4 linked regions of the Thiosocius teredinicola genome follow. The protein of the gene in region 1 interacts with the protein of each later gene in a pairwise test. Links are inferred from orthologs where the notes say so. Each region holds a gene or a part of one and is shown in the gene's direction. Other genes may lie near its edges. The genes, in order: ftsZ, rlmN, B1781_RS20695 and zipA.

Region 1 (4,395 bases):
GCTTTTGGTGAGCTCGTTCGCTTGAACGGCCCTAAGGGCAATGAAAAGCGCGTCGTCAGTTTCTATCGCGCTGTCGCGTCGCGCGCGACCAAGCGCGAACTGCGCGTGACCGAAGTGGAACTCGATCAGCGGCGCCATTGGTGGTTGCGGTTCGAAGGTGGATTGACGGTGTCGCTCGGACGCGAAGACGTGGATGAGCGCCTGACACAGTTCTTCCGTGTCTACCCAAGTCTTGCTTCGCAGTCGGCGCGCCAACCCGAACGCGTGGATATGCGATACGCGCATGGATTTGCAGTGCGTTGGCGCGAGATTGCCGACGATGATGAAGCGGCAAAGGCCGAGAAGTTGCAGGAAAAGGTTTAATGGTCAAACGTACCGACAAGAACATAATCGTTGGCCTTGATATCGGCACCTCCAAGGTGGTGGCGATTGTCGGCGAGGTGCGCCAGGACAACGAGATCGAGATCATCGGCATCGGTTCGCATCCGTCGCGCGGCCTGAAGAAAGGGGTCGTCGTCAATATCGAATCGACGGTGCAATCGATCCAGCGTGCCGTAGAAGAAGCCGAACTGATGGCCGGCGTCGAGATCGACTCGGTGTATGCCGGGATCGCCGGCAGTCATGTGTCGAGTCTGAACTCACACGGTATCGTCCCGATCAAAGATGGCGAGGTGTCGCATACCGATGTCGAGCGTGTGATCGATGCCGCGCGCGCCGTTGCCATACCCGCTGATCAGAAGATCCTGCACATCCTGCCGCAGGAATTCATCATCGATAACCAGGAAGGTATTCACGATCCGGTCGGCATGTCGGGCGTGCGACTCGAGGCGCGGGTGCACATGGTGACCGGTGCGGTTAGTGCGGCGCAGAACATCATCAAATGCGTGCGCCGTTGTGGGCTCGAGGTCGAAGACCTGATCCTGGAACAGCTGGCGTCGAGTTATTCGGTGCTGGAAGACGATGAAAAGGATCTCGGCGTCTGCCTCGTCGATATCGGTGGCGGTACCACCGACATCGCCGTATTCACCGGCGGTTCGATCCGACATACCGCGGTCATCCCGATCGCAGGCGATCAGGTCACCAATGATATCGCGGTCGCGTTGCGTACGCCGACGCAGCACGCCGACGAGATCAAGCTCAAGTACGCCTGCGCGTTGACCCAACTCGCCAGCCCCGATGAAACCATCGAGGTGCCGAGCATCGGTGATCGTCCGCCGCGTCGTCTTTCACGTCAGACGCTGGCCGAAGTGGTCGAGCCGCGCTACGAAGAGTTGCTCACTCTGATTCAAATGGAACTGCGTCGCTCAGGTTATGAAGACCTGGTTGCCGGCGGCGTGGTGCTGACTGGCGGTAGCGCCAAGATGGAAGGTCTTATCGACCTCGCTGAAGAGGTTTTTCACATGCCGGTGCGGCTCGGTATCCCGCAGTACGTGACCGGTCTCGTTGATGTGGTTCGCAATCCAATTCACGCCACCGGCGTGGGCTTGCTGTTGTTTGGACATAGAAACCGGGCCGTGCGGGTGCCCGAGATCGCCGGTGGCGGCGGAATCAAATCGGTTTGGAACCGGATGCGAAGCTGGTTCCAGGGAAACTTTTAATAAAAGCAGACACGACTTTCATGATGTCTTGTCTGGGTTTGGAGGATAGCTAAATGTTTGAATTGATGGATGTGGACAGCCAGAGCGCAGTAATTAAGGTCGTCGGTGTCGGCGGCGGTGGCGGCAACGCCGTCAATCACATGCTGCGTTCCAATATCGAAGGCGTTGAGTTCATCTGTGCCAACACCGATGCGCAGGCTTTGAAGAACACCGAGGTCAAGACAGCTTTGCAGCTGGGTGCGAACGTCACCCGCGGACTTGGTGCAGGTGCCAATCCGAATCGCGGCTTCGACGCAGCGATGGAGGATCGCGACCGCATCTACGAAGCCATCGAAGGTGCCGACATGATCTTTATTACCGCCGGTATGGGTGGCGGTACCGGAACCGGTGCGGCGCCCGTTGTTGCCGAGGTGGCGAGAGAGCTTGGGATCCTGACCGTTGCGGTGGTCACCAAGCCGTTCAGCTTCGAAGGCGCCAAGCGTATGCAGGTAGCCGAAGACGGCATCGCCAAGCTTTCCGAGCATGTTGATTCGGTGATCACGATTCCGAACGAAAAATTGTTGGCCGTACTCGGCAAGACAACCTCTTTGCTGGATGCCTTCAAGGCAGCCAATGATGTACTGCTCAACGCCGTTCAAGGTATTGCCGAGTTGATCACCAAGCCTGGTCTGATCAACGTCGACTTTGCCGATGTGCGCACCGTGATGTCCGAGATGGGTGTGGCGATGATGGGCACCGGTCGTGCAACCGGCGAGAAGCGCGCTCGCGAAGCGGCCGAAACGGCCATTCGCAGCCCGCTGCTTGAAGACATCAATCTTTCCGGCGCGCGCGGCATCCTGGTGAACATCACCGCCGGACTCGATCTGGCGATCGGTGAGTTCGACGAGGTCGGCAACACCGTTAAGGAATTTGCACGTGATGACGCAACGGTGGTCGTCGGTACGGTCATCGACCCGGATATGGTTGACGAAATGCGGGTGACCGTCGTTGCGACGGGTCTTGGTGAAGACCTGCCGGTTGCGGCCCCGCAGCCCGAGGTTGAGATCAAGCCGGTGCGTCTGGTCAGCAATGATGCGGGCGAACAGGAAGAATCCGATTACAATGCCCTGGAAATGCCGACGACCGTCCGCCGCGGTGCAAAGACTGCGAACGACTTCGTCAAGGCGGCCGAGGCGAAAGATATGGAGTATCTCGATATCCCGGCATTCTTGCGGCGCCAGGCTGATTGAGCGCCGGGGTATACCCCAGCCTGCCCAATGGGAACTATTGACATTTTAGCTTGATCTAATGGTCACAAATGCCGACAATAAGGGTAATCCCTAAGCAGGTGTCGGGGGATCACTAGCTACTGCGTCGTTGAGATTCCGCGATGTAGGAAGTCTAATTGACTGAATTTGCAGGAATTTCGACTCGGAGAGTCTGAACCGATGATCAAACAGCGCACTTTGAAAAACGTGATCCGTGCTACCGGGGTTGGTCTGCACACCGGCGAGAAGGTCTATCTGACCTTGCGTCCCGCGGCCCCCGATACCGGCATCGTGTTCCGTCGGGTTGATCTCGATTCACCTGTCGACATCCCTGCGAAAGCTGAAAACGTGGGTGATACCCGCCTGTCGACCACGCTGATGAAAGACGGCGTGCGCATTTCGACGGTCGAGCACCTGTTGTCGGCCTTTGCCGGCCTCGGCATCGATAACGCTTATGTTGACGTCAGTGCGCCCGAAGTGCCGATCATGGACGGCAGCGCCGGTCCGTTCGTCTTTTTGATCCAATCGGCGGGTGTTGAGGAGCAAAACGTTGCCAAGCGTTTCATTCGCATCAAAAAGCCGGTCGAGATCAAGGAAGGCGACAAGATTGCGCGCTTCGAGCCATTCAACGGTTTCAAGGTGAGCTTCGGTATCGACTTCGACCACCCGGCGATGAGCAATGAAAGCACCCGCTCAGTGATTGACTTCTCGTCGACGTCCTTTGTCAAAGAAGTCAGTCGTGCCCGTACGTTCGGTTTCCTGCGTGATATCGAGATGCTGCGTGAAAACGGCCTGGCACTGGGCGGCAGCATGGACAACGCCATCGTTGTCGACGATTTCCGCGTGCTGAACGAAGACGGTCTTCGTTACGAAGACGAGTTCGTAAAGCACAAGATTCTGGACGCCATTGGTGACCTGTACCTGCTGGGGCATAGCCTGATTGGCGCGTTCAGTGGCTACAAATCAGGGCATGAATTGAACAATCGATTGCTCAAGGCGTTGATTGCTCAGCCGGACGCATGGGAAGAAGTAACGTTCGATAACGCCGAGCGTGCTCCGATCTCCTATATGCAGCCGGCGCACGTTTCCTGATAGGTAACTTATTGTTATTTCGAGCGTTTTAGCGCATCCCCCAGGCGCTTCAACGCTTCGCGGAGCTGCGGCTGTTTGGTTTCAGCCGCCGTCTCGTGGATAATCTCCGCCGCGACATCCGATCTGACGGCGCGGCGGGGTTTCTTGCTGCGTCGTATCTGCGGGATCAACATCTTGATACTGACGGATTGCAGATTCGGATAATGCAGTCGCAGCAGACTGGCGATTTCCGGCGCCAGATAGCGTAATCGGGTTGCCCATACGGGCGAATCGGTATGCAGAACCAGCCGCTGCTCACGGAACTGAGCTGCTAAGCAATGATTGGCTAGGTCAACGGGCAAGCATTGCCGAACCTGCGCCAAGAGGGTTTTCTGCGCGCTTATCTCGCGTTCGAGAAATCGAAGCGTTGGTTTGTCTTTAAGCAGGTGGCGAACCGACTTAGGGTTGTGGGACATCGT
Region 2 (4,478 bases), 2.0 Mb from region 1 along the record:
GTTCGCGGCCGACCGCAAAGGTCTGTTGCGGGACATTTCGTCGGTGTTCGCCAATGCCGAGATCGATGTGCTGGGCGTCAACACCCAGTCCGATCGGCGCAACGAGCGGGCGAATATGCGTTTCACCGCCGAGGTCAGCGACATGACTCAACTCAGCCGGGTCATGGAACGCCTGTCCCAGATTCCCGACGTGCTCGACGTGCGTCGGCAATTATCCTAATTGCCGACCCCGCTTGCCTGTGTTTCAATTACCAAACTAAGCCCCCGATTTAAAAGAGAAATTCTGTTATTCTTAAACCAGTTTCGAGTCGTTGCGTTAAAACCACACGACTCTGGCGGGAAAAATAACGAAAAACAACACTCGGGTTCTATTCATCAGGCAGCCGCCGGCTGCTCGATTTCGTCTTTTTGTATCTGATCTTATTGGAGTTTTCGATGGCCGTTGAACGTACCATTTCCATCATCAAACCGGATGCTGTGGCAAAAAATGTCATTGGCGATATCTACAACCGGTTTGAAAAAGGCGGTCTGCGCATTATTGCAGCGAAGATGATGCACCTGTCGCGCGAGCAGGCAGGCGAGTTCTACGCTGTCCACAAAGAGCGTCCGTTCTACAACGACCTGGTCGATTTCATGACTTCCGGTCCGGTTATGGTGCAGGTCCTCGAGGGCGAGGGCGCGATTGCCAAGAACCGTGAGCTGATGGGTGCAACCAACCCGCAGGAAGCCGCCGCGGGCACGATCCGCGCCGATCACGCCAAGACGGTCGACGAAAACGCGGTTCACGGATCCGACGGTCCCGACACCGCCGCCACCGAGATCGCTTTCTTCTTCCCCGAAGGCGTGTGTGAGCGCACCCGCTGAGCCACACTTGATGACCGAGGCGCCCAAGACCAATCTTGTCGGACTGACGAAGTCGGCCATCGAGGCCTATTTCGTCGGCCTGGGCGCCAAGGCTTTTCACGGTCGCAATGTGCTCAAGTGGATCCACAAGCACGGCGTGATCGATTTCGATGCGATGACCGATGTACCGCAGAAGCTGCGCGATCAGCTCAAGCAGCAAGCGGAGATCGTCGTGCCGAAGATTGCGCTGGTGCAGCCGGCGCGTGACGGCACCACCAAGTGGGTGCTGGAACTGGCCGACGGCCAGCACATCGAGACCGTGCATATCCCGGAAGACAACCGCGACACCATCTGCGTGTCGTCGCAGGTGGGGTGCGCGCTCGATTGTTCCTTCTGTTCGACCGCCCAGCAGGGCTTCAACCGCAACCTGACGACCGACGAGATCATCGGCCAGGTGTGGTTGGCGACGCGTGAACTCGGCAGGATTCCGACCAACGTGGTGATGATGGGGATGGGTGAGCCGCTGGCCAACATCGACAATGTCGTCCCCGCGATGGATCTGATGCAGGAGGATCTCGCCTACATGATCTCGAAGGCGAGGGTGACTCTGAGTACCTCGGGCATCGTGCCGGCGCTCAACCGGCTGCGCGACCTCAGCGATGTCAGCCTGGCGGTGTCGCTGCATGCGCCAGACAATGAGCTGCGCGACCAGTTGGTGCCGATCAACAGGAAATACCCGCTAGAGCAGCTCATCCCGGCGTGTAAAAATTTTATAAGCAGCGACAAACGCCGCAAGATCACCTGGGAATATGTCATGCTTGATGGTGTGAACGATTCGATTTCCCATGCCAAGGCCCTGATCCGGTTGCTTCAGGGTGTCCCGTCAAAGGTCAATCTGATCCCGTTCAATCCTTTCCCGGGCAGTGATTATCGAACCTCGCCCGAAGAGCGGGTTGAAGCGTTTCGTCAGCGCCTGAAGCGTGCCGGCATTATCGCGACTACGCGCAAAACGCGCGGCGAGGACATCGATGCGGCATGTGGTCAGCTCGTAGGCAAGGTGCGCGACCGCAGTCGGCGCCAGTTCAAACGGATTCCGGTAGTTCAGGAGCATGTTCAATGACGCAGGGTTGGGTTCGACTGCTGCTGCTCGTAGTCATCAGCGTCTCGCTGTCAGCCTGTAATAAGGCCACGGTACGCGACGACGATGCCGGCGCCACCGGCGACCTTGGTTCGCCGTTGGTCGGACCGAGCCCGGCGGATGTGTATATCGATCTGTCTGCCGTTTACCTGCAAGAAGGCAATCTCAGTGAAGCCCTGACGAATGCCAAGAAGGCGGTCATCGTCGATCCCAGGTCGAGCAATGCCCACTACGTCCTGGCGCTGGTGTACCAGCGACTTGGTCAGATGAAAGCCGCCGGCGAGTCGTTCCGCAAGGCCGTATCCGTCGGCCCGCGCAACCCGGTGGCGTTGAATGCCTACGGGTCTTATCTGTGCAAACAGAAGAACTACGAAGAGGCGGACAAATACTTCCGCCGGGCGCTGGCCAATCCTCTGTACAGCACCCCGTGGCTCGCATGGCATAACGCCGGCCACTGTAACGAACTTGCCGGTGCGACCGGCAAAGCGGAGAGCGATTATCGTGGGGCCTTACGCACGAACCCGCGCTTCGGGCCAAGCCTGCTGGGCATGGCGAAACTCAGTTTTCAGGGAGGGAACTACCTTTCAGCGCGTGCCTATCTGCAACGCTACGGCGAAGTGGCTAAGCATACCCCTGAAAGTCTATGGCTAGGTGTACGCACCGAAAATCAGTTGGGCGACAAGGATCAGATGGCAAGTTACAGCCTGAAACTGAAAGCCAGATATCCGGATTCAGAAGAAGCCAAATTCCTGCAATCGATTGAGTGAACTATGAGCGCTGTAATCCCCGAGCAAACCAATAACAACGTTACAGAATTCTACTCACCGGGACCTGGTGAGCGCTTGCGTGCCGCACGATTATCGAAAGGAATCGACCTGGCGAAGATCGCCAGCGAGTTGCACCTCACGAGCAGTGTTGTCGAAGCCCTCGAGGCCGACAAATTCGACGAGGTCGGTGCGCGCGTTTTCGTCCGCGGCTACCTGCGCAACTACGCGCGGTTCGTCGATGTGCCGGTTGAATCGGTCATGCGACAGTTCGACGAGAAGTGGCCGGATGACAGCGCCAAACAGGCTATGGTCAAGCATGCCTCGCCGCGCCTGCCGGCAGATGGCGGACCGAGTCGCGGTCTGGCCGGGGCCGTCACCTGGTTGTTGCTGATCACCCTGATCGCACTTTTCCTGGTGTGGTGGCGCGGCTATCTCGACGACATCGTGCCCGGCTCGGCATCGACCGGCGATACCGCGACCGAAGAAGCGGCGGCCGACGGCATACTGCCGCTGAATGATGGGACGGTGGAAGGCGGCCTGATGCAGCAGGACGACCCGTCGATGGCCGATGGCAGCCTGCGTCTGCCGGCGCCGTCGCCCGAGGTGCCGCTGGACAGTTCGGCAGCCGAGCCGGTCGATAGTGCGAATGAAGCCGCCGGCGAATTGAGCCTGCCCGCAGCACCGCCGAGCAGCGCGACGGATGCAGCGGAATCGGCGACGGGCACCGCGTTGGCCGACAGCCAGGCACCAGTAGCTCCGGCCGCGCCGGAGGTGGTCATGACCTTCAATGCGCCGTGCTGGGTCGATGTGCGTGACAGCGATCGGCAGTTCAAATTGTTCGGCGAGATGCCGAAAGGCACGCGCAAGGTGCTTGGCGGAGAGCCACCCTATAAAATAGTGATCGGTAACGCGCGCGCGGTAACGATCAGCGTGAATGGCGTGCCGGTCGATCTGGCACCCTACGCCAAGGGCAATGTGGCGAGGTTCACGCTGGAACCCTGACCGGCGTTCGCCTTTCACGGTAACGATCTCAATGCCCCGCCTATGCGGGGCTTCGGTTTTTTCTACAAGACGTTTTCATGGCTAAAAGCATTCAGGCAATCCGTGGCATGCACGACGTGCTGCCGCAACAGTCGCCCCTGTGGCAGTTCCTCGAGCAGCGCGTGGCGACTGTGCTCAAGGCCTACGGCTACCGCGAGATCCGCATGCCGATCCTCGAGGTGACCGAGCTGTTCAAACGCTCGATCGGTGAAGTGACCGACATCGTCGAGAAAGAGATGTACACCTTCGATGATCGCAATGGCCTGAGCGTCACCATGCGGCCTGAGGGCACCGCCGGCTGCGTGCGTGCGGCGATGGAAAACGGCCTGCTGCACAACCAGACGCAGCGCCTGTGGTACCAGGGGCCGATGTTCCGCTACGAAAAACCGCAGAAAGGGCGCTATCGCCAGTTTCACCAGATCGGCGTCGAAACGTACGGCATGGCCGGACCGGATATCGACGCCGAAGTCATCCTGATCACGGCGCGTATCTGGGCCGCCCTGGGCATTCCCGAGCTCGAACTGCAGCTCAATACGCTCGGCACGCCGGACGAGCGCCAGGCCTATCGCGAAGAGCTTGTTGCGTATTTTTCGGACAACGCCGCGCTGCTCGACGAAGACAGCCAGCGGCGCCTGACCACCAACCCGCTGCGTATTCTGGACAGCAAAAATCCTGACATGCGCGATATG
Region 3 (4,383 bases), 550 kb from region 1 along the record:
TCGGCAGGCTGATCTCGACGATCTCGGCACCCAGCTTTTGCAGCTCGTCGATCGCCGCCTGCACCGACCGGCCGACGCCGGCGTCCAGGCCTTCGCCCATGAATTCTTTGACCACGCCGACACGCACACCTTTCACGTCGGTGCCCAGCGCCGCGACATAGTCATCCACCGGCCGCTCGGCACTGGTCGAGTCGCGTTCATCGAAACCGGACATCGCACCGAGCATGATCGCCGCATCTTCGGCGCTGCGCGTCATCGGTCCGGCCTGGTCGAGCGACGAGGCGAACGCGATCATGCCCCAGCGCGAGCAACGTCCATAGGTCGGCTTGAGGCCGGTGATGCCGGTCAACGCGGCCGGCTGACGGATCGAGCCACCGGTGTCGGTGCCGGTCGCGCCGCAGCACAGGCGCGCCGCAACGGCCGCCGCCGAACCGCCGGACGAACCACCGGGCACCTTGTCGGTGTTCCACGGGTTACGCACCGGGCCGTAATAGCTGGTTTCGTTCGACGAGCCCATCGCGAACTCGTCCATATTGGTCTTGCCGAGCATCACGGCGCCGGCAGCGCGCAGATTGGCGACGACCGTTGCGTCGTACGGCGAAATCCAGTTCTCCAGCATGCGCGAACCACAGGTGGTGCGCACGCCCTCGGTACAGAAGATGTCCTTGTACGCGATCGGGATGCCGGTCAGCGGGCCGGCATTGCCGGCGGCGATCCGCGCGTCGGCGGCCTTGGCCTGCTCGAGTGCGGCCTCTTCGGTCACCGTGACAAAGCTGTTGAGCTTGTCGTCGTGCGCCTTGATGCGCTGCAGCATATGCTGCGTCAGCTCGGTGCTCGACAGCTCGCCGCTTTGCAGCGAGCGCGACAATTCCGCGATGGTCTTGGTATGCATGGGATTACAGACGATCCATGATCGGTTTGGGGGCGTGAGACGATGCAAGCGGTGTGTAGACGTTCACCACCGTCGCTGCCTCATTCGATAACTTTCGGCACCAGGAACAGGCCGTTTTCAACCGCCGGCGCGGTGGCCTGGTAGGCCTCGCGGCGATTCACCTCGCTGACCGCGTCGGGCCGCAGGCGCTGCGCCATCTCCAGCGGGTGCGCCATCGGTTGCACGGCGTCGGTGTCGACGGCATCCATCTGCGCGACCAGGTCGAGGATATTCGACAGCTCCTTGCCCATCGACTCGGTTTCATCCGGCGACACCGCGAGGCGCGCAAGGTGAGCTATCTTTGCAACATCATCAGCAGACAGAGACATGGTATGCAGCCGCTTCGGTTGGACACGAACGAGGACGCGAAATTAACACATTACGGCGCACGGTCGAAACCAACTGCGAACCAATGCGCTTGCCGAACACCGGGGCCGTTGCTAGATTACGCCTCTTTCTGGGGCATGGTTCCTCAGTACACTGCATATTCGTTTTAGGTCGAGGCCCTCGCAAGACAGGTCGCCCGACCGGCCACCGGAAATCACAGCATGTTCCTTCGTCGTATTCGTGGACTTTTCTCCAACGACCTGTCGATCGACCTCGGCACCGCCAACACCCTGATCTACGCCCGTGACCAGGGAATAGTGCTCAACGAGCCGTCGGTCGTCGCCATTCGTCAGGACCGTGGTCCCGGCGGCCCCAAATCGGTCGCCGCCGTCGGCGAAGAGGCCAAGAAGATGCTCGGCCGTACCCCGGCCAACATCACCGCGATCCGGCCGATGAAAGAGGGCGTGATCGCCGACTTCACCGTCACCGAGAAGATGCTGCAGTACTTCATTCATAAGGTGCACGAATCCCGCCTGATCCGCCCCAGCCCGCGCGTGCTGGTATGCGTACCGTGCGGCTCGACCCAGGTCGAACGCCGCGCAATCAAGGAATCGGCCGCCGGTGCCGGTGCACGCGAGGTCTACCTGATCGAAGAGCCGATGTCGGCCGCGATCGGCGCCGGCCTGCCGGTCGACGAGGCACGCGGCTCGATGGTGCTCGACATCGGTGGCGGCACCTCCGAGGTCGCGATCATCTCGCTCAACGGCATCGTGTACTCGAACTCGGTGCGTATCGGCGGCGACAAATTCGACGAGGCCATCATCAACTATGTGCGCCGCAACTACGGCACGCTGATCGGTGAAGCCACCGCCGAACGGGTCAAGAAAGAGATCGGCTCGGCCTACCCCGGGAACGAAGTTCACGAGCTCGAAGTCAAAGGCCGCAACCTCGCCGAGGGTGTGCCGCGCAGCTTCACGCTGAGCTCCAACGAGATCCTCGAGGCATTGCAGGAGCCGCTGTCGGGCATCGTCGATGCCGTCAAGAAGGCCCTCGAACAGACCCCGCCGGAACTCGGCGCCGACGTCGCCGAGCGCGGCATCGTGCTGACCGGCGGCGGCGCGCTGCTCAAAGACCTCGACCGTCTGATCGAAGAGGAAACCGGCCTGCCGGTGGTGATCGCCGAAGACCCGCTGACCTGCGTGGCGCGTGGTGGCGGTCGTGCACTGGAGCTGATGGACGAGCGTGGGGGCGAGATCTTCACGGTCGAGTGACCCCTTTCACGGTGGCGTGGGCAGCCGCCGTGTGTGACAAATCGCAAGAACGGAGAGCGTCGCAATCAAGCCGATCTTTGCACAAGGCCCGTCCCAAGCTACGCGGCTGGTGGCCGCCGTCATTCTGTCGCTGACCCTGCTGGTAATGGATCATCGTTACCACCACCTGCAGGACCTGCGCAGCGCCCTGGCCTTCATCACCTATCCGCTGCAATACATGGCCGACCTGCCGTTTTCGGCGTCCGAGTGGCTCAGCACGACCACCAGCAGCCGCGATACCCTGCTCGAACAGAACGAGTTGCTGCGCGAACAGAACCTGCGACTGCGTGCCGAACTGCAGAAGTACGAATCGCTACAGGCCGAAAACATGCGCCTGCGCGACCTGGTCGATTCCTCGTTCAAGGTCGGCGACCGTGTGCTGGTCGCCGAGCTGTCGTCGGTCGACCTCGATCCCTACAAACAGCAGGTCATCATCAACAAGGGCGGCACCTCGGGGGTGTTCGAGGGCCAACCGGTGCTCGACGCGCACGCGGTCATGGGCCAGGTGACCAGCGTCACGCCGCTGTCGTCGACCGTGCTGCTGATCACCGACAGCAGCCACGCGCTGCCGGTACAGGTGTTGCGCAACGGCCTGCGCACTATCGCCGTCGGCACCGGGCGGATCGACGAACTGCGACTGCCCTACCTGCCGACCAACTCCGACATCGTCGAAGGCGACCTGCTGGTCACCTCCGGGCTTGGCGGCAAGTTCCCGCCCGGCTACCCGGTGGCCACGGTAACCCGGATCGACCGCTCGCCGGATGCGCCGTTCTCGACCGTACTCGCCCAGCCGCGCGCGCATCTCGATCGCAGCCGCGAAGTGCTGCTGGTATGGACGGTGCCGAACCAGCTCGCGATATCGCCGAACGGCGTGTCGCCCGAAGGCGGCGAAGATGCGGCCGACGCAGCATCCCCGACCGCCGAGAAACCGGCCGAAAAGCCAGCGCAGAAACCTACCGAACAGGTCATTGAGGGCGAAGAGTGAGCAGTGTCGCCCAGGGTCGCGTGGTGATCGTCGTCACCATCTGTATCGCCATGTTGCTGACGATACTGCCGATGCCCGAGTGGTCGAGGGCGTTTCGGCCACAATGGGTCACGCTGGTGATGATCTACTGGGCGATCGCCCTACCGCACCGCGTGGGCGTCGGTAGCGGCTTCATCGTCGGCGTGGTGCTCGACGTACTGACGGCGACCCTGCTCGGGCAACATGCACTCGGCCTGTCGATCGTGCTCTTCATCGCCATACAATTGCATCAACGCATCCGCGTGTTCCCGTTCTGGCAGCAATCGCTGGGCGTCATGCTGTTGCTGGTCATCGATCACCTGCTGTCGCTGTGGGTGATCGGCGCCACCCGTGAGACCACGCCTGGCCTGGAATACTGGGTGGTGCCGTTGATCGGCGCGCTGCTGTGGCCCTGGGTGTTCGTCACGCTGCGCAAGGTGCGGCGTCACTTCAAAGTCATCTGAGACCATGCAGCTCAAAGACACCATCCGCGAAAGCCAGGCGTTTCTGAACCGCGCGATCATCGGCGGCCTGCTGGTGCTGCTCGCGGTCGGTGCGCTGGTCTGGCGCATGGTGCAATTGCAGGTCGTCAGCCACGAACACTTCACCACCTTGTCGCGCGAGAACCGCGTCAAGGTTGTGCCGCTGCCGCCGACGCGCGGCCTGATCTACGACCGCAAAGGCGTGCTGCTGGCACAGAACCGGCCCGCCTACAGCCTGGAGATCACCCCCGAACAGGCCGGCAACCTCAACGATACCCTGGCCGGTCTCGGCCAGATCATCGAGATCAGCGAAGAAGACCTCGAACGCTT
Region 4 (4,482 bases), 520 kb from region 1 along the record:
CCCAGGGCCCCGGTCCCCTGGTGCATCTGCTCAATGCCATCTATGTCGCCGACAGTCTCGACGAGGCATTGTCGCGGCGTGGCCAGCTCAATCCGGGCGAGAGCCTGGTGACGCCCGACGGCATCCGTGTCGGTCGCGGCTGGGTCAGCCTGCAGCGTGGCAGCGATGCGCAGGCCGGCGTGCTGGCGCGCGAACAGGAGATTCGCGATCTGCAGCAACGCCAGGAAGAACTCGAACCGCGTGTTCACGAACTGGCCGACCAACTGGCGCTCGATCGCGAGGCCCTGGTCGAGGCCGAGCAGGCGCGTGAGACACAGCAGCGTGAACTCGAAGCCGCGCAACGCGTGGTGTCCGAGGTGCGCGCACTGCTGAGCGGCAAACAGGCGCGCGCAGAGCAGATCCGGCACCGACTCGAAGGGTTGGAGAGCGACGCCGAAGAACTGCGTCAGCAGATCGAGCAGGGTAACAGCGACATGGAGGAGGCGCGTAGCCGCCTGCATGCAGCGCTGGCCTCGATAGAAGACCTCGGCAACCAGCGCGATCAGTACGTGGCCAAGCGCGACGAGCTGCGCGGCGTGCTCGACCATGCGCGCAGTGCGGCGAGCGAGGCGCGCAACAAGGTGCACGAGATTGCCCTGCGCGTCGAATCGATGCGCACCTCGGAAGACTCGTTGCGTAACGGCATCGACCGCATGCAGCAACAGCTCGAGCAACTGCAACAGCGTTGCGGCGATCTCGAGACCAGCCTCGACTCCAGCAAGGCGCCGATCGGCGAACAACAGGCGAAACTCGAGAGCCAGTTGCAGGAACGTTCAGGCGTCGAGACGCAACTGACCGAGGCGCGCAAGCATCTGGAAGCGATCGACCATCAGCTGCGCGAACACGATCAATCACGTCACCAGGTCGAGCAGCGCGTGCAGGACGAGCGCTCACGCCTCGATCAGGCCCGCATGGCACGCCAAGAGATAATGGTACGCAGCAAAACGCTCGAAGAGCAGCTCGCTGAGACCGGCTTTGAGCGTGCCCAGCTGCACGAAGAGATGGCCGAAGAGGCGAGCGTGCAGGCCTGGCAGCAACGCGCTGAAGAACTGGCGAATCGCATCCAGCGGCTCGGGCCGATCAACCTGGCGGCGATCGACGAGTTCAAGGAACAGAGCGAGCGTATGGCCTATCTCGACAGCCAGCACGAAGACGTCAGTAAATCGCTGGCGACGCTCGAAGAGGCGATTCGCAAAATCGACCGCGAGACGCGCACGCGTTTCAAAGAAACCTTCGACCGTGTCGACAGCGGGTTCAAAGAGCTGTTTCCGAAACTGTTCGGTGGCGGTCATGCCTACCTGGAACTGACCGGCGAAGACCTGCTCGACACCGGCGTGACCGTTATGGCCCGCCCGCCCGGCAAGCGCAACAGCAGCATTCACCTGTTGTCCGGCGGTGAGAAGGCATTGACCGCGGTGGCACTGGTGTTCGCGATCTTCCGCCTGAATCCGGCACCGTTCTGTATGCTCGACGAGGTTGATGCGCCGCTGGATGACGCCAACGTCGGTCGTTACTCGTCGCTGGTCAAGGAAATGTCCGAGCACGTACAGTTCATATTCATCACCCATAACAAGGTCACGATGGAGATCGCCAATCAACTCAGCGGGGTTACGATGCATGAACCCGGCGTGTCGCGATTGGTCTCAGTCGATGTGGAAGAAGCGGCGGCGCTTGCCGCGGTTTAAGGGTGCGTACCGGCCGAATCCGACATTCGGTCGATTGGAGTTGTTCGACGGCAAATAGCGATGGATCCAGATCTCGTTAGACTCATACTTATCGTCTTCGGTGTCCTGCTGGTGGTGGGCATCTATCTTTGGGATCGCTACAAGCACGCCATGCCGCACAAACGCATGGCGCGCGACGTTGCTCGCGGCGACGATTACCAGGGTGGGGAAGAATCCGCCCGGGGATCGCGTGCCGAACCGACGCTGGATGATGACGACGTCGACGACTACAGCGACTACGACGACGATCCCGACGAGGTGCTTGGCCTCAAACCCAAACAGCAGCCACCCGTGGCGTCCGCCAAGGACGAACCGGAAACCGTGATATCGCGGTTGGCGCAGGCCGAGATGCCGTTGGGCAATGAGAGCCGGCCGCAAACCGCAGCGCAGCCGCAACCCGAGCCGCAACAAAAACCGGCAACTCAGGCCGAACCCGAAAAGCCGAAAGCCGCGCCGCGCAACCCGAACAAACGTGCGGCGTCGACACTCGATCCCGATCCGGTCGATGTGGGTGACTGGTCTGCGTCGCGCAACGATGATCCGCAATTCTCGATGGATCTGAACTTCGATGCACATGGCGACAACGACTACCTGCACACCGACCCGGCGCTGGCCGATGAGGTCGAACGCAAGATTGTCGTAATCAACCTGAAGGCCAAGAACGGTAGTTTCAGTGGCAGCGCCATCGAACGCGCATGCCAGCAGAACGGCATGCAGATCGGAGATATGTCGATCTACCATCGGTACGACGGCAACAGCGACCGTGTCATGTTCAGCATGGCGAGCATGGTCGAGCCGGGTACCTTCCCGGCCGACGACATGGCGAATTTCAGCACGCCCGGCCTGTCGATGTTCACCCAGTTGCCCGGCGTGCGCGACGGCGTCGAGATCTACGAGGCCATGCTGGCGACGGCCAACAGTCTGGCCGCGTTGATGCAAGGTGAATTGCAGGACGAGCGGCACAACAAGCTGACCCGTCAGATGCAGGAACACACCCGCGAATCGATCATTGAGCATCGTCGAAAGATAAAACTGGCGCGGAGCCGGCATTGAGCAAAAAGCCATCGCCGCAGGCCGAGATCACCTCCCTGCGCGAACTGATCGAACGCTACAACCATCGATACTATGTGCTGGATGACCCGGAAGTGCCGGACGCCGAATACGATCGGGTATTCCGCGCGTTGCAGGAACTCGAGCGCCAGCATCCCGACCTGATCACCCTCGATTCGCCGACCCAACGCGTCGGAGGTGCGCCGCTTTCCGCCTTCGAAGAGGTCAAACATCGACTGCCGATGTTGTCGCTAGACAACGCCCTGTCGGCCGAATCGATGGCCGACTTTGACCGACGGGTGCGCGAACGACTGAAGCTCGATGGCGAGGTGGGCTATGCCGCCGAGCCCAAGCTCGACGGCCTGGCCATCAGTATCCGCTACGAAGACGGTGTGCTGGTGCAGGCAGCAACGCGTGGTGACGGCACGCGCGGCGAAAACGTCACGCAGAACGTCAAGACGATCAAATCGGTGCCACTGCGCTTGAAGGGAAAGGGTTGGCCGCCGGTACTCGAGGTGCGTGGCGAGATCTTCATGCCCAAGGCCGGTTTCGCCAAGCTCAATGCACGCCAGCGTGCGCAGGGCGATAAGGAATTTGCCAATCCGCGCAATGCCGCCGCCGGCAGCCTGCGACAACTGGACTCCAAGATCACCGCGAGTCGACCGTTGGCGATGTTCTGCTATGGGCTTGGCGAGGTCGAGGGCCATGACATGGGCGACACCCACAGCGGCAACATGGCGTTGCTCGAAGGCTGGGGCCTGCCGATCTCGCCGGAGCTGAAAGTGATGGTCGGGCTCGAAGCATGTACGGCTTACTACACGGATATTGCTGAGCGCCGCGATGCGCTGGCCTACGATATCGATGGCGTGGTTTTCAAGGTCGACCGTGTCGCCGATCAGCAGGCGCTGGGCTATGTGTCGCGCGCGCCGCGCTGGGCGATCGCCTACAAGTTTCCCGCTCAGGAAGAGATCACCGTTGTCGAGGCGGTCGAGTTCCAGGTCGGGCGGACCGGTGCCGTCACGCCGGTCGCCCGTCTGACACCGGTCTTCGTCGGCGGCGCGACCGTCAGCAATGCCACGCTGCACAACATGGATGAGATCGCACGCAAGGATGTACGGGTGGGCGATACCGTTTTCGTACGCCGCGCCGGCGATGTCATTCCCGAGGTTGTCAGTGTTGTTCTGGACAGGCGGCCGCACAAAACCAAGCCGGTCATGATGCCGACGCATTGCCCGGTGTGCGGCTCGGATGTCATCAAACCGGAAGGTGAGGCCGTCGCGCGCTGCAGCGGTGGTCTGTACTGCGCTGCGCAGCGCAAAGAGGCGATCAAGCACTTCGCCTCACGCCGCGCGATGGACATCGAGGGATTGGGCGACAAGCTGGTCGAACAGCTTGTCGACCGTGAGATGGTCGATGATCTTGCCGATCTGTACGAGCTGAGCGTTGAGCAGTTCGCCGGCCTGGATCGCATGGCCGAGAAATCGGCGCAGAACCTGATCGACGCCTTGGCCAAATCGCGCGAGACGACCCTGCCGCGCTTTCTGTTCGCGCTCGGAATTCTCGGCATCGGCGAGACCATGGCGGCCAACATCGCCAACGCGCTGGGTACGCTCGACGCCGTGATGTCACTGCGTCTGACGGACCTGGTCGAGCTCAAGCAGAGTCAGGC

Evidence for each region.
Region 2: the proteins of ftsZ (region 1) and rlmN interact in binary tests that used the Escherichia coli proteins (3 or more experiments, as listed by UniProt). The link is inferred for Thiosocius teredinicola from one-to-one orthologs.
Region 3: the proteins of ftsZ (region 1) and B1781_RS20695 interact in binary tests that used the Escherichia coli proteins (3 or more experiments, as listed by UniProt). The link is inferred for Thiosocius teredinicola from one-to-one orthologs.
Region 4: the proteins of ftsZ (region 1) and zipA interact in binary tests that used the Escherichia coli proteins (3 or more experiments, as listed by UniProt). The link is inferred for Thiosocius teredinicola from one-to-one orthologs.

What each region holds. Positions count from the first base shown.
Region 1 is NZ_CP019936.1:3,829,810-3,834,204, reverse strand. The notes cover bases 905-3,739. They hold ftsZ (cell division protein FtsZ), read left to right. Parts: upstream 905-1,651; coding sequence 1,652-2,827; downstream 2,828-3,739. Other genes in these bases: lpxC (UDP-3-O-acyl-N-acetylglucosamine deacetylase), read left to right, coding at 3,026-3,739; ftsA (cell division protein FtsA), read left to right, coding at 905-1,598. Also shown: B1781_RS18175 (cell division protein FtsQ/DivIB), read left to right, coding at 1-363; more of ftsA, read left to right, coding at 363-904; more of lpxC, read left to right, coding at 3,740-3,937; B1781_RS18155 (DUF721 domain-containing protein), read right to left, coding at 3,952-4,392. UniProt on the Escherichia coli protein: Essential cell division protein that forms a contractile ring structure (Z ring) at the future cell division site. The regulation of the ring assembly controls the timing and the location of cell division.
Region 2 is NZ_CP019936.1:1,792,770-1,797,247, forward strand. Bases 1-2,918 are described here. They hold rlmN (23S rRNA (adenine(2503)-C(2))-methyltransferase RlmN), read left to right. Parts: upstream 1-874; coding sequence 875-1,963; downstream 1,964-2,918. Other genes in these bases: B1781_RS08710 (RelA/SpoT family protein), read left to right, coding at 1-220; ndk (nucleoside-diphosphate kinase), read left to right, coding at 436-864; pilW (type IV pilus biogenesis/stability protein PilW), read left to right, coding at 1,960-2,748; B1781_RS08730 (RodZ domain-containing protein), read left to right, coding at 2,752-2,918. Also shown: more of B1781_RS08730, read left to right, coding at 2,919-3,750; hisS (histidine--tRNA ligase), read left to right, coding at 3,828-4,478.
Region 3 is NZ_CP019936.1:4,379,395-4,383,777, forward strand. Bases 682-3,504 are described here. They hold B1781_RS20695 (rod shape-determining protein), read left to right. Parts: upstream 682-1,479; coding sequence 1,480-2,529; downstream 2,530-3,504. Other genes in these bases: gatA (Asp-tRNA(Asn)/Glu-tRNA(Gln) amidotransferase subunit GatA), read right to left, coding at 682-892; gatC (Asp-tRNA(Asn)/Glu-tRNA(Gln) amidotransferase subunit GatC), read right to left, coding at 973-1,260; mreC (rod shape-determining protein MreC), read left to right, coding at 2,603-3,504. In the rest of the region: more of gatA, read right to left, coding at 1-681; more of mreC, read left to right, coding at 3,505-3,553; rod shape-determining protein MreD, read left to right, coding at 3,550-4,035; mrdA (penicillin-binding protein 2), read left to right, coding at 4,040-4,383. UniProt on the Escherichia coli protein: Forms membrane-associated dynamic filaments that are essential for cell shape determination. Acts by regulating cell wall synthesis and cell elongation, and thus cell shape.
Region 4 is NZ_CP019936.1:3,307,958-3,312,439, reverse strand. What follows is about bases 879-3,800. They hold zipA (cell division protein ZipA), read left to right. Parts: upstream 879-1,784; coding sequence 1,785-2,816; downstream 2,817-3,800. Other genes in these bases: ligA (NAD-dependent DNA ligase LigA), read left to right, coding at 2,813-3,800; smc (chromosome segregation protein SMC), read left to right, coding at 879-1,724. Also shown: more of smc, read left to right, coding at 1-878; more of ligA, read left to right, coding at 3,801-4,482. UniProt on the Escherichia coli protein: Essential cell division protein that stabilizes the FtsZ protofilaments by cross-linking them and that serves as a cytoplasmic membrane anchor for the Z ring.